DNA from 2 places in the Oceanotoga teriensis genome. Region 1 is predicted to be linked to the other one. Evidence: riboswitches for the same ligand, from Rfam matches in the RefSeq annotation. Region 1 holds a riboswitch; the other holds the start of a gene.
The links. A riboswitch is a leader RNA that binds a small molecule or an ion and turns the genes downstream of it on or off. The one in region 1 is predicted to bind lysine.
Positions count from the first base shown of each region.

Region 2: linked by a shared signal. The riboswitch ahead of C7380_RS05610 (aspartate-semialdehyde dehydrogenase) and the one ahead of C7380_RS12410 (Na+/H+ antiporter NhaC family protein) in region 1 are both predicted to bind lysine.

Region 1 covers NZ_QGGI01000026.1:11,970-20,101, reverse strand. The annotation lists gene C7380_RS12425 (polyribonucleotide nucleotidyltransferase) at 1-870, opposite strand, end outside; gene rpsO (30S ribosomal protein S15) at 967-1,242, opposite strand; gene C7380_RS12415 (GNAT family N-acetyltransferase) at 1,403-1,840, shown strand; lysine riboswitch at 1,914-2,087, shown strand; gene C7380_RS12410 (Na+/H+ antiporter NhaC family protein) at 2,163-3,776, shown strand; gene C7380_RS12405 (FAD-dependent oxidoreductase) at 3,827-5,482, opposite strand; gene C7380_RS12400 (PadR family transcriptional regulator) at 5,479-5,946, opposite strand; gene C7380_RS12395 (helix-turn-helix domain-containing protein) at 6,067-7,161, opposite strand; gene C7380_RS12390 (hypothetical protein) at 7,268-7,867, shown strand; gene C7380_RS12385 (DUF6530 family protein) at 7,911-8,132, opposite strand, start outside.
Region 2 covers NZ_QGGI01000006.1:61,499-69,630, reverse strand. The annotation lists gene C7380_RS05625 (4-hydroxy-tetrahydrodipicolinate reductase) at 1-26, opposite strand, end outside; gene dapA (4-hydroxy-tetrahydrodipicolinate synthase) at 23-901, opposite strand; gene lysA (diaminopimelate decarboxylase) at 904-2,130, opposite strand; gene C7380_RS05610 (aspartate-semialdehyde dehydrogenase) at 2,114-3,106, opposite strand; lysine riboswitch at 3,178-3,353, opposite strand; gene C7380_RS05605 (5'-nucleotidase C-terminal domain-containing protein) at 3,443-5,644, opposite strand; gene C7380_RS05600 (TVP38/TMEM64 family protein) at 5,842-6,501, shown strand; gene C7380_RS05595 (ABC transporter ATP-binding protein) at 6,541-8,132, opposite strand, start outside.

The sequences.
Region 1 (8,132 bases):
TTCTTCTGTCCATTTATCAAGATATAATTCTTCAAACTTTTCAAATACTGAATCCTTGAATTCCTTTAGTTTTTTATCTTTATTTTTTTTACCTTCTACCATAAGCGCTTCAAAAAGAGTTTCTTTATTTATTAAAGATTTAAAATCATTTATAAACTCTTCAGGATATTCTGGCACTTCAACTTCCCATTTTTCTATATTAAATTCAGATATAATTTCTTCTTGAATAGATATTATTTCTTTTATAGCCTTATGAGAAAAATTCAATGCTTCAACCATAATTTCTTCACTAACTTCATGTGCTTCTCCTTCAACCATTGTAATAGCTTCTTTTGAACCAGCAACAACTATGTCTATTTCTGATTTTGAAAGTTGTTCTTGAGTTGGAAAAGCTATATATTCTCCATCAATCAATCCTACTCTAACACCAGCTACAACACCGTTAAAAGGTATTGGAGATATATTCAAAGCAAGAGAAGCTGCTGCTATACTCCAAGTTTCAATAGAATCATCATTTAACATAGAAAAAACAGTTGATATTACCTGTATTTCATTATGAAAATCCTTTGGAAATAAAGGCCTTATAGGTCTATCTATAAGTCTTGAAGATAAAATAGCTTCTTCAGATGGTCTTCCTTCTCTTTTAACGAATCCACCAGGAATTTTTCCTATTGCATAAAATTTTTCTTTAAAATCTACTGTTAAAGGTAAAAAATCTGTTCCTGGTTTAGCAGTTTCAGATGCATTAACGGTTAATAATATTGTAGATTCGTTAAAAGTCAACAAGATAGAACCATGTGATTGTTTAGCCATTTTTCCATTTTCGATTCTAAGTTTTCTTCCGAATATTTCTTTTTCCCAAAATTTCATTCATTTCACCTCTCTGTATTAATTCATTTCATTATATTCTACCATATTTTATTGATTTTAATAACAAAAAAGCAGGGTTATTCTACCCCGCTTTGATTATCCTCTTATTTGAAGTTTTTTTATCATTTCTTGATATAATTCTGGTTTTTCCTTTTTCAAGTATTTAAGCATCTTTCTTCTCTTTCCAACCATTGACATCAAACCTCTTCTTGAATGAAAATCCTTAGGATGTTTTTTTAAATGATCGGTTATATGTTTTATCCTTGCAGAAAGAATAGCAACTTGAACTTCAACAGATCCCGTATCCTTTTGATTAATTTTAAATTCTTCTATAAGTTCTTTCTTATAGTCTTGTTCTAATCCTCTAGCCATCTTAATATCACTCCCAAATTTTATTCCTAAAACCAAGTAAAGGGTATTTAATCCACTAAACTGAGTAAAGGTAATATAATTATACAATATTTTATAATAAAGTGTCAATGAACTTTATGTTATAATTATAGTAATAACTTTTATTGTTTGAGGTGTATTTATGAATATTTCTATTTTTTCTTTTTTATTTAAAGATGTAGATTTTTTTAAAATGGCTTATGATATTAGAAAAAAAGTCTTTATCGAAGAACAAAATGTACCACCAAATCTTGAATTAGACGGTTTAGATGCAGGTTGTATTCACTATGTTCTTATACATGACGAAAATCCTGTTTGTACTGCAAGAGTAAGATATTTAAATAGTTCTGAAGTTAAACTCGAACGTGTTGCAACTATATATGAATTCAGAAAAAAAGGTCTCGGGAAAGAACTTATTAACTATATTGAAAGTGATTTATTGAAAAGAAAAGTAAAAAAGATAACTTTGAATTCTCAACTTTCTGCAAAAAAATTTTATGAAAAATTGGGTTATAAATCTATTTCAGATATTTTTTTAGAAGCTGGAATTGAACATTTAAAAATGGAAAAATATTTATAAAGTTACCTTATTTACATTTATTTAATTGAATTATTTTTTTTTGATGTTATAATCTGTACGAAGTTAATATGTTTGTAAGAACGGAGGAGCACTAAAGATCAGTAATCTAAATTGAAATCTTGAGGAAGATATGATTTAGATGAAAGGCGATAGTGCCGAAGAATATGAGTTTTCCTCAACTCATACTTCTGGTTATAAAGAAAATATCTTTATAATTGTCACGCTTTTGTGGAGAGCCGTTCAGCTAATTTGTCATTTAATTAGTGCTTCTCCACAGGAGAAGCACTTTTATTTTATCATTTTTTGAAGGAGTTGTTTTTTTATGGATTATGGTTTTTGGTCTCTAATTCCACCTATCGTGGCAATTGGTTTGGCTTTTTTAACCAAAAGGGTTTTATTATCACTTTTTGCTGGAATTTTATCCGGTGCTTTAATCGTCACTCATGGAAATATTATAGATGCTTTTGTAAAAATAATAAAATTAATGTGGGATAATTTAGAATTTTCTAATTTTAAATCCTTTGAATCATTTAATGATTCTTGGAATTTATTTATTTTATTATTTTTAATAATTCTTGGAATAATGGTAGCTTTGATATCAAGAGCTGGTGGTGCTCTTGCTTATGGAAATTGGGCATCTAAAAAAATAAATTCAAAAAAAGGTGCTTCTTTATCAACTTTTTTACTCGGAATTTTAATATTTTTAGATGATTATTTCAATTCTTTAACAGTTGGAACTGTAATGAAACCTGTTACTGATAAACATAATATTTCTAGGGCTAAATTAGCTTACATAATAGATTCAACAGCTGCCCCAATTTGTATAATTGCACCTATATCAAGCTGGGTTGCAGAGGTTATTTCACAATTAACTCAATCAGGAGTTGGCACAGGTGAACTTTCTAATTTTAATCCTTATAATGTATTTTTAAGTTCTATATTTTTTAATTCTTATGCAATCTTGACAATTTTTATGGTTATACTAATAAGCGTTAAAAAATTTGATTTTGGCCCTATGTATGAACATGAATATAATGCTGAATTTAATAATGATTTATTTAATGGTAATAAAGATGCATCAAACGAAGTTGAAATGGATGTTATTCCTGGTAAAAATGGTAAAGTTATTGATTTAGTTCTCCCGGTTCTCGTATTAATTATATCTATAATATCTTTTATGCTTTATACAGGAGATTTTGTTTTATTTGGCGGAGAAAATAATCTTGCAGTAGCTTTCGAAAATATGAATTCTGCTTTTGCATTATTCTGGGGTGGGTTAATTTCTTTAATTTTTACTATAATTTATTTTTTAATTAGAAAAACTATAAATTTTAAAGAGTTCGGTTCTCTATCTTATAAAGGTTTTAAAATGATGCTACCAGCAATAAAAATATTAATATTTGCATGGACAATAGGATCTATTATAAGAAACGATCTTCAAACTGGAGAATATATCGTAAGTCTTGCAAGTGATAATTTCCCTATAGAAATAATGCCTGCATTATTTTTTATAATATCTGGAATTGTATCTTTTTCAACCGGAACAAGTTGGGGAACTTTTGGTATACTCATTCCAATAGCAATCCCTATGGCTTTACATACAGGAAGACTTGATTTAATAATTCCTATGGTATCTGGTGTTCTTTCTGGTGCAATATATGGAGATCATGCTTCACCTATATCAGATACTACCATATTGAGTTCAACAGGAGCAGGTTGTCATCATATAGATCATGTTCAGACTCAATTTCCATATGCAACCACAGTTGCAATAATATCATTTACAGGTTTTTTAATAGTTGGTTTTTTAGCTAAGTTTGGATTATTAATTGCAGGATCCATTAGTTTAATTTTTGGATTTATCACCTTATATTTTGCAGTAAAAATATTACATAATAAAACAGAAAAAAAATATTCTAAAAATATATCAAAATAAAAAAAAGAGTTAGTTCATATCACTAATATTGAACTAACTCTTTTTTATTTTTATTTATGCATTTTTTTACTTTTTTTTGCGTTTGAATAAACTCTAAATCCACCATTTAAATTATAAACTTTATAACCATTCAATTTTAAAATCCTATATGCAATATATCCTCTTAATCCCATTGTACAATAAGTTATATAAGTTTTATCTTTTTCAAGCATATTCAAATTTTTTCTCAATTCAGATAATGGAATATTTATAAAACTTCCCTCTTTTATTATATTATTATCATTTATTTCATCTTTATTTCTGACATCTAATATAATATGATTTTCAATTTCTTTAATTTTATCCCAATCAATAACTTCTATATCACCTTTGATTATATTATTAGCAACAAAACCTGCATAATTAACAGGATCTTTTGCTGAACCAAAAGGCGGTGCATAGGTTAATTCTAATTCTTCTAAATCCCAAACTTTTAATCCAGCTTTTATCGCTGTTGATATAACATCTATTCTTTTATCGACTCCATCTTCTCCAACAGCTTGAGCGCCAAATATCTTTCCATCTCTATTAAAAAGGATTTTTAAAGTTATAAGAGAAGCACCAGGATAATATCCGGCATGAGACTTTGAAGTGGTAATAGAACTAATATAATCTATTTTCATTGCTTTTAGTCTTTTTTCATTTAACCCAGTCGATGCGATAGTCATATCAAATATTTTAGCAATAGAAGTTCCCAAAGCTCCTTTATATTTTTCTTTATTTCCATAATATATATTATTAGCTGCTATTCTTGCTTGTTTATTAGCTGGACCTGCAAGAGGTATAAGGTTCTTTTGTCCACTTATTAAATTATTAATTTCAACAGCATCACCAACGGCATATATATTTTCACATGAAGTTTGCATATATTCATTTACTTTTATTCCAGTATTACCCAATTCTAAACCGCAATTCAAAGCCAATTCTTTTTCAGGTATTACACCTGTTGACATTATAATTACATCAAAGTTTTTACTTTCTCCATTAGAAAATAACACTTTTAAAAAATTATTTTCCTTTTCTATTTTAGTAACAGCATTTGAAAGATTTAATTTCAAGCCTTTATCATTACAATGATTGTGAATTATAGAAGCTATTTCATAATCAACAGGTGTCATTAATTGATCGGCCATTTCAACTATTTCAACACTTTTACCTATATGTAATAAATTTTCAGCCATTTCTATACCTATAAATCCTCCACCAACAACAAGAATTTTTTCTCTATTTTTTATATATTCTTTTATATTATCCATATCTTCAACATTTCTTAAAACAAAAACACCTTCACTTTGAATACCTTCAATTCTTGGTTTTATAGGTTTAGCACCAGGAGATAAAATTAAATAATCATAATTTTCAAAATAAATATTTTTATTATTTAAATTTTGAACTTTAATTTTTTTATCAATTTTATTTATTTCTATAACTTCATTTTTGGTTCTTACATCTATATTTAATTTGTTTTTAAATGTTTCTGGAGTTTCTAATAATAGTTGATCTCTTTCTTTTATTATATTTCCTATATGATAAGGTAATCCACAATTAGCAAAACTTACATGCTCTCCCCTTTCAATAATAATTATTTCTATTTTTTCATCCAATCTTCTTAATCTTGCTGCAGCTGTTGCTCCTCCAGCTACTCCCCCAACTATAACAACTTTCATATCTGATTACTCCCTTCATTCAAAAATTTTATTATACTTTTTTCAAGTATATTTATTTTATCTAAAAAATTTAAAATATCATTTTTTTTCTTCCAATCTAAATCAGAAAGTTCTTTAATAAGATTTTTTATATTATTTTTAATTTCATAGTTCACATTTTCACAATTGCAATTTATAACAAATTGAACTTTATTAAATGTCTTATCTATTAATTCATTTGATATATTTAAACTTTTAAAATAATTCAATCCTTCTTCTGTAAAAGTATATACTTTTTTCTTTCCTTCTTTTTTATACTTTATATAACCATCATTTTCTAATTTTTTTAAATGAGGATAAACACTTCCAGGAGAGATTTTTATATTTTGTTTCGAACAAAATTTCATAAAATCATATCCAGTAAGTTCTTTTTTAGAATACAAATAATTTAAAATAGTAGCTTTTATAAATGGAATATTTTTCATATTTCACCTCTTAATATCGTTAACGATATATCGTTTTCAATATATTTTATAATAAAAAAATATTTTTTTAATTAATTTTCTTTATACTTATTATTACATTTTAAAAAATAAAAACAGTAATCAAATTATATGATTACTGTTTTTATATTGTATAGGAGTAACTCCTACTTTTTTTTTAAAAATAAAACTGAAATAACTTTGATCATTAAACCCAATCTCTGAGTATATATTTTTTATATTTAAATCTGTATATTTTAAAAGATTTTTAGCTTTTTCTATTTTTCTATCTATTATATAATCATTAATAGTTTTATTCATTTCTTTTTTAAATATTTTACACATATGACTTTTAGATATTCCTATATTTAAAGAAATTTCTTCTAATTTTATATTTTTATTTAAATTTTTTTCTATATATTTTATTATTTTTTTTACTTTTAAACTATATTTTTTTGTGCTATGATGTATTTGAATTTGTTTTATATCTTCAATAAAACTTATTGCATTTAGTTTTAAAATAGTCATATTTTTTATAGATTCTATTTTTATCATATATTTATATAATAAATCATAAAATAACTTTTTCTCATTAAATATATCTATCGCTATATCTATTAAATCTGATATTAAAATGATATATAAATTTTTTATAAGTCTAAATTCATTTTTATTATAGTTCAAATTTTCTATTGATTCTATTAAAAAAGATAAATCTTCTTTAACTTCATCAAATTTTTTATTTTTAAAATTATTAAATATTTTATCTTCCATATTAAAAAAATATTTTTCTGTTTCGGTTTCTATAGTTTCTTCTATTTCATTATATTCATTATCAAAATTATAATTCAAAAGGGTATTTTCATATATTTTTTCTATAATATTATGATTATTTTCAATAAGATTTTTCAAAAAAATTGAATAATACAAAACAGATTTATTTAAATTATGATTATCTCTTTCATCTATTTTAACTATAATATATGATTCATAATACTTAAAATATCCAATCAAATAAATTTTATTTTTTATTTTTTTTATACTTAAATATCTGTCAGTGTTTTTTAAAATTTTTATTATATTTGAATTTATTATACTTTTATATTTAAATCCATCATATAAAAGAACTATTTGAGTCTTTTCCTCGAAAATATAAGTATCACAATCAGTCATATAGAAAGTATATTCACATATCTTTTTTATTTTATCATTTATCATATTTCCACCTCAATATTTTTATAAAAATGATAATATAACTATACAATTATATCATATTATAATATATAATCTTATTAGAATGGTGTTTTAGAGGAGGAATAATGAAATGAAGGTTTTTTTAGTTAAATATCATGGATTTATAGATAAAAATCCAGATGTTTTATTTTTAAGAGATTATTTTTTTGAATTGTTAAAAAGATATGATAAAGACTTGTTATCTTATAAAGGTATACTTCAAAAAATAATTAATAATGTAGAATCGGGAAATTTAAAGATGAATTTCTTCGAAAGAATATTGAATAACTTATCACATTATTCTGGGCATAGTATATTTTACTGGAATGAATGTATAAGAGAATTTGACTCAAGAAAAAAATTTTCTTTTTTTAAAGAAAATAAGTTTAAAATTGACAAAAGAGCTGTTTCTATAATTAAACAATCTTCAAATGATTTTATACTAATATCAGAAAATTATCTTACAGAAAAATTAATTAATTCAAAACTTGAATTTGCTTCACTTGACAAAAGTTATTTTAATTATATTTTTCATAGTAAAAATTCTTATATTAATTTCAATAATAATTCTATAATTAGTTTTATTTCAAAAAAATGGGATATCGAAAAAGAAAATCTAATTTTATTAGAAAATACAGATATTATAGATTCTTGTTTAAAAAATGATTATTTTAAAAAAAGAATATGCTAAAAAAGATTAAAAGCCAAAAATTTGAATAAATTTTTGGCTTTTTTTAATATCCCATTTCTTTTAATATATTAGATAACACTCTTAATCTTTCACTTAATATTTCATCATCTTCACTTAATGATTGCATAAATAATTTAATATCTTCATCAATCATTGGATTATCCTTACATATGGAAACATTCATCGCATCTCCTTGTAATCCTATTCTATCTATCAAATCTTTGTCTGGATCATAAAACTTTGGAAATTTATAAGCTTCACCAAA
Region 2 (8,132 bases), on a different contig from region 1:
TTATACCCTATTAATCCATATTTCATATTATTTCAACTCTTTTCATTTCTTTTTTTATTTTTTCTTCTAATTCTTTAGTAACAGATATTAATGGTAATCTTAATGTATTTTCTGTTTTATATTTTAAACTCATAGCATATTTTATCGGTATTGGATTTACTTCTTCAAACATCATATTCATTAAATTTAAATATTTATTATTTATTTCTAATGCTTCTTCATATTTTTTTTGTAAAATATTTTCTGTCATTTTTGATATTTGTTTTGGTATTAAATTTGATATAACTGATATAACTCCATCACCACCATTAGCCATTATAGGTATTATTTGATCATCATTTCCAGAGTAAAGGTATTTATTTTTAGGCTTTTCATTTAATATTTTATTTATTTGAGATATATTTCCACTTGCTTCTTTTATTCCTATTATATTTTCTATATTTTTCAAAAGTTTTATTGTAGTTTTAGGTTCTATGTTTAATCCTGTTCTTGATGGTACATTGTATAGTACTATAGGTAATTTTGTATTTTGAGATATATATTTATAGTTTTCATATAATCCATTTTGTGTAGTTTTATTGTAATATGGGGTAACAATTAATAATCCATCAGCATTTAATTCTTCAGCTATTTTATTATTTTTTAAAATTTTTTTTGTATCGTTTGATCCTGTTCCTACTATTATTGGTATTTTTTTATTGGTTATTTCGATAGCTTTTTTTATTATTTCATATTTTTCTTTTTCGTTTATGGTTGGCGATTCACCAGTAGTACCAAGTATTACAAGTGCATTTATATTGTTTTCTATTTGATCATTTATTAATTTTTCAAAGTTTTTTATATCTAATTCTTTTTCTTTATTAAAAGGTGTTATTAACGCGGTTGCTGTGCCTTTAAACATTTTTATACCTCCATTATAGTTTGTATATAGTCTTCAAATGTTTCTTTTCTTCTTATTTTTTTTATATTATCTTTTTCTATTAGATATTCTGCTGATTTTAATTTAGCATTATAATTAAATCCCATTGAAAAACCATGTGCTCCAACATCTTTTATTATTAATAGATCTTCTTTTTGAACTTTTGGTAATAATCTGTCTATTGCAAATTTATCATTGTTTTCACATAATGATCCAACTATGTCATATTTTTGTATATTCTCTTTTCTTTGTTCTAAATCTTTGTTTATTATTTCTATTTCATGATATGCTCCATACATTCCAGGTCTCATAAGATTTTGCATTCCGGCATCTACCCCAATATATGTTTTATATGTTTTTTTTATATTTATTACTTTAGTTATTAAATATCCGGCATTATTTGTTATATATCTTCCACTTTCCATATATATTTTTGGAGTATTTTCAAATTTTTTAAAACTTTTTGAATATATTTCTTGCGTTTTTTTACCAAGCTTTTGAATATCTATTTGTTTTTCTCTATTTTCATAGTTATATCCAATTCCACCGCCTAAATTTATAAAATCTAATTCTATTTTTAAATCTTCTTTTATTTGACTTACAAAACCGAATATATATTTGTATACTTTTAACAAAGTTTCTATTTCTAATTCATTTGATACCATCATTGTATGTAATCCAATTTTTTTTATTCCAATTTGTTTTATTTGTTTTAAACCTTCTTTTATCTGTTCTGGAGTATTGCCAAATTTTGACTGTTCAGGATTTCCTATTATTCCATTTCCAACTTTTAGAAGTGGGGTTATTCTCATGCTTATTGTTTCTGGTTTTTGCTTTATTTTTTTTATCATGGTTATATGTTTATAATCATCTATGTTTATTATGCATTCATTTTTTATTGCATATTTATATTCTTCTTCTGTTGTATTATTAGAAGTAAAAAATATATCTTGACCTTTATAATCAACCATTTTTGCAAGTTTTATTTCATTTATTCCACTACAATCAACACCACATTGGTTATTTTTCATTATTTTTAATATATGAGGATTAGGTGTAGCTTTTACTGCAAAATATTCTTTGAAATCTGCCCAATTAAATGCTTCTTGAAGATTTTTTATATTTTCTTCTATTTGTTCTTGAGAGTATATATAATATGGAGTTTTTTCAACTTTATTTATTTGTTTTATAGCATTATATATTTTCTTCATGATCAACACCATTTATTTTCATATGCTCTAACATTATTCTTATAGCATTTGTTGCAGCTCCAACTCTTAAATTATCTGCAACTATCCATAATGCATATTCTTTTTCTTTTATTTGCCTAATTCTACTTACATATGTTATATTACTATTTTCAACATCTTTAGGGGTCAATAAATCATTTTCATATATTTTTACATGCTCCGATTTTAATATATATTCTTTTATTTCTTCTTTATTTGTATCTTTTTTTGTTTTTATATAAACACTTTCTGAATGGCCGTAAATAACCGGTACCCTTATTGCAGTAGGAATAATATGAATTTTTGAATTAAATATCTTATTTGTTTCTTTTATAAGTTTTTCTTCTTCTGTTGTAAAATCATTTTCTAATGTTTCTCCTATTATTGGTATTAAGTTTTTGTCTATTTGTTTTGAAAATATTTTTTTATCATTTTTTATATTTTCTGACTGTTCAATAAGTTCTTTTATTGCAAGATTACCAGCACCTGAAACGGCTTGATATGTTGATACTACTATCGTTTTTATTCCTATGTTTTTTTGTATTTGATTCAAAGCTAATACCATTTGTATAGTAGAACAGTTTGGATTTGATATTATTCCTTTATATTTTTTTAATAAATGCTTGTTTATTTCAGGAACTATAAGTGGAATTTTCTTTTGCATTCTAAAAGCCGATGAATTATCTATCACTACACTTCCATGTTTTGCAGCAATAGGAGCATATTTTTTTGATACGGATGCTCCTGCAGAAAATAATACATAATCATATTCTTCATTAAAACTTTCTTGATTTAATTCTTTTACAATTATTTCTTTTTCTTTAAATTTTATTTTTTTCCCTTTTGATCTTAAACTTGAATAAAGATCTATTTTTTCAATTTTTATTTTTAATTCTTCTAATATTTTTACCATATTTTTCCCAACCGCTCCTGTTGCACCAACTACCGCTATTTTCATTTTTACACCTCCAAAAAAAAACTCTCTACGATTAACGTAGAGAGTTTATTATATAAAAAATATTTTTATATGATTTTTACGGCTCTCCACGAAATTGATTCGTGACAGTTGTATGATTGTTTATCATACACCCAAAAAATAGTTTGAGAATTCTATTTTCTTCGGCAATCTCGCCTTTCAAATCATTTCAAAGCTTTTCTCAATGCTCCATGATTTTACTTTTCTCGATTGCGCCTCCGTTTTTTATTTACTTGTATGTATATATAAATAACATAGTATTTTGACTTTTTCATTACTTAAATTTTAACATATGATTTTTTGAAATATTTTTCATTATTATTCAATATAATTTTCAGGTATTGTAAATATCTGATTTGGATATATTAAATCTGGATTTTTTATGTTATTTTCTTCGGCTATTTTCATATATTCTATTCCATACATTCTTGAAATTTTTAATAACCAATCACCTTTTATAACTTTATATTTTAAGATTATATTTTTTGCAAGATCTTTTATATTTTCCCATTTTACGGATGTATAAGGATCTACTTCTATTTTTTTATCTTCTATTAATTTCATCATTTTATGCCATTTTACTAAATTCCAATTATTTCCTATTATATTCCAATTATCATCTTTTGTTGGAAATATTATTCCATTTTTTTCTTCTTTTATATATCTTATTATCATTTCTCTTATATTTTCATCTTCTAATAAAGTTGTATAGTCTGATTTTGCTATTACTTTTGGTAATTCTTCTTGAAATATTATCCCTGGAGTCAATAATTGTGTATTAGCTCTATAATTATTGACAGCTATATTTATTTTATCTTTTTCTTTTATTTCTTCATCATTCATATATTTTAAATTTTTTATTCTATTTCCATTTGGTTGAGATATGTCTATTTGATATTTTATTCCTGTAAACATGTCATACAAATATCCGGGTCTTTGAGTAAAAGATATTGTTAAATCATCATTCTGATATTGATTATAAAACTCTACACTCCATTCCATATACTCTTTCAATTGTTTACCTGTCATTTGTAATACATATAAAGTATTATCAAATTTGTATATTTTTGATATATCAGCCTTTGTAATAGATCCTTTTTTTATATTTGCATCTTCTCTAAATGCAGCAGCAGCAGATATAAAAACATTTTGTTCTGTTAATTTGTTTGCATAGTATATTTGAACTTTATTTATTAAATCTATCATTGCTGATGGTTCAAGCCATACTTGAGGTATATTTTCTATTTGATTTGGTTCTACAAGATCTCCTCCCATTAAAGTTCCTATTACTGTATCAGCATCTTTTAAGGCTTTTTCATGGTATGGTTTTAATATTTCTACAATTTCCGGATCCGGTTCTATTGTTTTTTCTTTTGTCTGTATGTCTATTAAACTTATTTTTATATCTTCTTCTCTATTTTTTATTTCATACTTTCCATTTTCTTTTGTGAAAGTAACTTCTATTTTTGCTAAGGTTTCTCCCCATTTTCCAGGCTCTATTATAGGAATCATTTTTTCTTTAATTTGATTTTGTGGTTTTTCATATATTTGACCATTTGAATAATAATATGATTGAATTTTCTTATGGTCATGTCCAAATATAAGTGCATCTATCTCTTGATTTTTATTCAGGATATTTTTTATTCCTGTAATATCTTTTTCATCTGTTTTCATTCCTATATGATTTACAGATAATATAAAATCTACATTTTCTTTAATTTCATTTATTATTTTTTTTGTCTCTATTGCTGGATCTGTAACTGTATAACCATTTAAATTTTCTCTATCCCATTTCATTATATCCGGATGGGTTGTTCCTATTATTCCTATTTTTATTCCATCTTCTATTTCTAATATTGTATATGGTTTTACAAGTCTATTACCACTTTCATCATATATATTCGATGAAATTACTTCATTTTTGAACTCTTTAATTATTTTTTTTAATGGTTCTATGCCAAAGTTAAATTCATGATTTCCAAGTATCCAAGCATCATAATTTATGTAATTCATAGCTTCTATTATAGGATTTTTTGTTTCATTTATAAATATATCAGCATAATTATCTTGTATTGTATCTCCAGCATCTACAACTATTGTATTTGGATTTTTTGTTCTTATTTCTTTAACTATTGTAGAAATTTGAGCTAATGATCCTTTTTTATTTTCACTTCTTATAGCATATTCATAAGGCATAAACCTTCCATGTATATCACTCGTAGCTATTATTATCATATTTATTTTTTTGCCGTTATCTGAATATTCTATTTTTTGTTGTATATTTGTAGATTCATCAGTTATTTCATCAATTTTTAATTTATCATCTGTGGATTCATCACTTATTTCATTATTTATTTTTTGATCATCTTCATAGAGTTTTTGGAGATTTGTATCTTCATTTTGACTTTTTATCTGTTCTTCCTTGTTTGAATTCATATTTAATACAGAGAATAATATTATCAATATAATAACTATTATTATAGATAATATTAGCCATATTTTATTATTTTTCTTTGCCATAAAAATCTCCCCCTTATTTTCATTAGAATAATATTATAATTTAGTATATTTTTAATTGATATACATTAATTATACATTAACCTTATGAGTGTATCAACTATACAATTTTAAAATTTTTTATTTTATTCCATATTTTTTATTAATCTCTATGTTATAATTCTATTATATATCATATTTTCGTTAAGGGAGTATTTTTTATGAAAGACTTTTTTAGAGAACTATGGAAACCTATTTTGTTAATATCAATAGTTCTGTTTTTTATGATCATTGGAAGCACTATGGATGTAGAGAAATATTTGAATATTTTACTTAATTTCATTAATTCTTTCTCCAATAATAATTTTATTATTTATTCAATAATATTCATTATTGCTGTTATAATGGCTGTTCCTGGTTCTATATTGTTTGTTTTAACTTCTATTAATTTTGGAAGTTTTTATGGTTTTTTTATTAATTCTTTTTCCTCTACATTGGGAGCTTGTTTTGCCTTTTTAATTTCAAGGTATTTTGCTCAAGATTCTATTAAAAATTTTTTGTCTAAAAAACCTAATTATAATAAAATATACGAATTAACTGCCTCAAAAGGAACTACTTTTATAGCAATTACACGGTTAATTCCTATTTTTCCATTTAATTTGATGAATTATATTTTTGGATTGACTAAAGTTGATTTTTATAAATATGCTTTTTGGACTTGGATTACTATGATGCCAAATATTTTATTGTATACATTAGCTGCTGATATAATAAAAGGATTTTTAACTGGGAAAACTTTATCTATAATAGGATTTATAGTTATAATTGGAAGTATTTTTTTACTTCATTTTGTGACTCAAAAAATTAAAGATAATATTTGAATTTAAAATAAAAAAAGTTGGAATTAATTCCAACTTTTTTTATACTCCTTCTTTTAAAAATTTAAATTGTGTCATATATAATTCATAATATTTTCCTTGTTTTTCCATTAATTGCATATGTGTTCCCATTTCTTCTATTTCTCCATTATCTATATAAAATATTTTATCACAATCTCTTATAGTTGATAATCTATGAGCTATTATGAAAGATGTTCTATTTTTTAATAGTTCTTTTATTCCTTGCTGGACTTTTTGTTCTGTTTCTGTATCTATGTTTGAAGTTGCTTCATCAAGTATTAATATTTTTGGATTTGCTATCATAGCTCTTGTTAAAGAAATTAATTGTCTTTGACCTACTGATAATCTTGTTCCTCTTTCATTTACATTTGTATCATATTTTTTTTCTAAATTTTGTATGAAAGTATGAGAACCAATAGCTATTGATGATTTTACTATTTCTTTTTCATTTATATTTGGGTTTGAATAAATTATATTTTCTTTTATTGTAGTTGAAAATAAAAATGTATCTTGTAACATTATTCCCATTTGTTCTCTATAACTTTCTATTGAATAATCTTTTATATCTTTACCATCTACAAGTATTTGACCTTCACTTGGATCATAAAATCTACTCAGCAAATTTATTATAGTAGTTTTTCCAGCTCCAGTTGGACCTACGAGTGCTATTGATTCTCCTTCTTTTACTTTAAAATTTATAGATTTTAAAACCTTTTTTTCTCTATCATAGGAAAAATTCACGTCTTTAAATTCAATTTCTCCTTTTATTTCAGGCATTTTATTTTCTTTTGTATCTTTAACTGATGGTTTTATATTAAATATTTCAAAAACTCTATCAGCTGCTGAAAAACTTGTTATTAAATTATTGTAAAAATTAGCTATATTGAATATAGGTCTCCAAAATATCGACATATACCATGTAAATGCAAATAATTCTCCTATTGTTAATTGATTATTTTTTATTAGATTAAAACTATATGTATATATTATCACCAATCCAACTCCTTGAGAAATAAAGATTGCAGGATCTAAAAAATCTTGTAATCTTACTGCATTTATAAATGAATTTACCATTTCATCCACATAATTAAAAAATGTATTTTCTGCTTTTTTCTCTGCATTAAAAGCCTGTATCACCTTTATTCCCGAAAATTCTTCATGTGTGTATGAATTTAAATTAGACCTTTTTTTTCTGAAGTTCTCCCATCTTTTTCTAACAAGTATTTGAATTACTGCCAAAGTCATTATTAGCAATGGAATTACTAATAAAGTTACTATTGCTAATTTATAATTCATTATTAACATTATTATAGTCACTGTTATTATGGTCAATATTTCTGGAAAAAAATTAACTATTATTGAATGAAAAAAATTTTGTAATGAATTTATATCGCCTATTACTCTCGCTAATATTTTTCCAACAGGTCTTTCATCAAAAAAATCAAAAGATAATTTTTGTATGTGTTTATATAAATCATGTCTTATATTCACTACTATCTTATTTGTTATATCTCCCATTGTTACTATTCTATATCTAGATAATATTGAAGATATTATATTCAATATTATACCAATTATCCCAATTATTAAAAGACCTTTTACATCAGAATTTT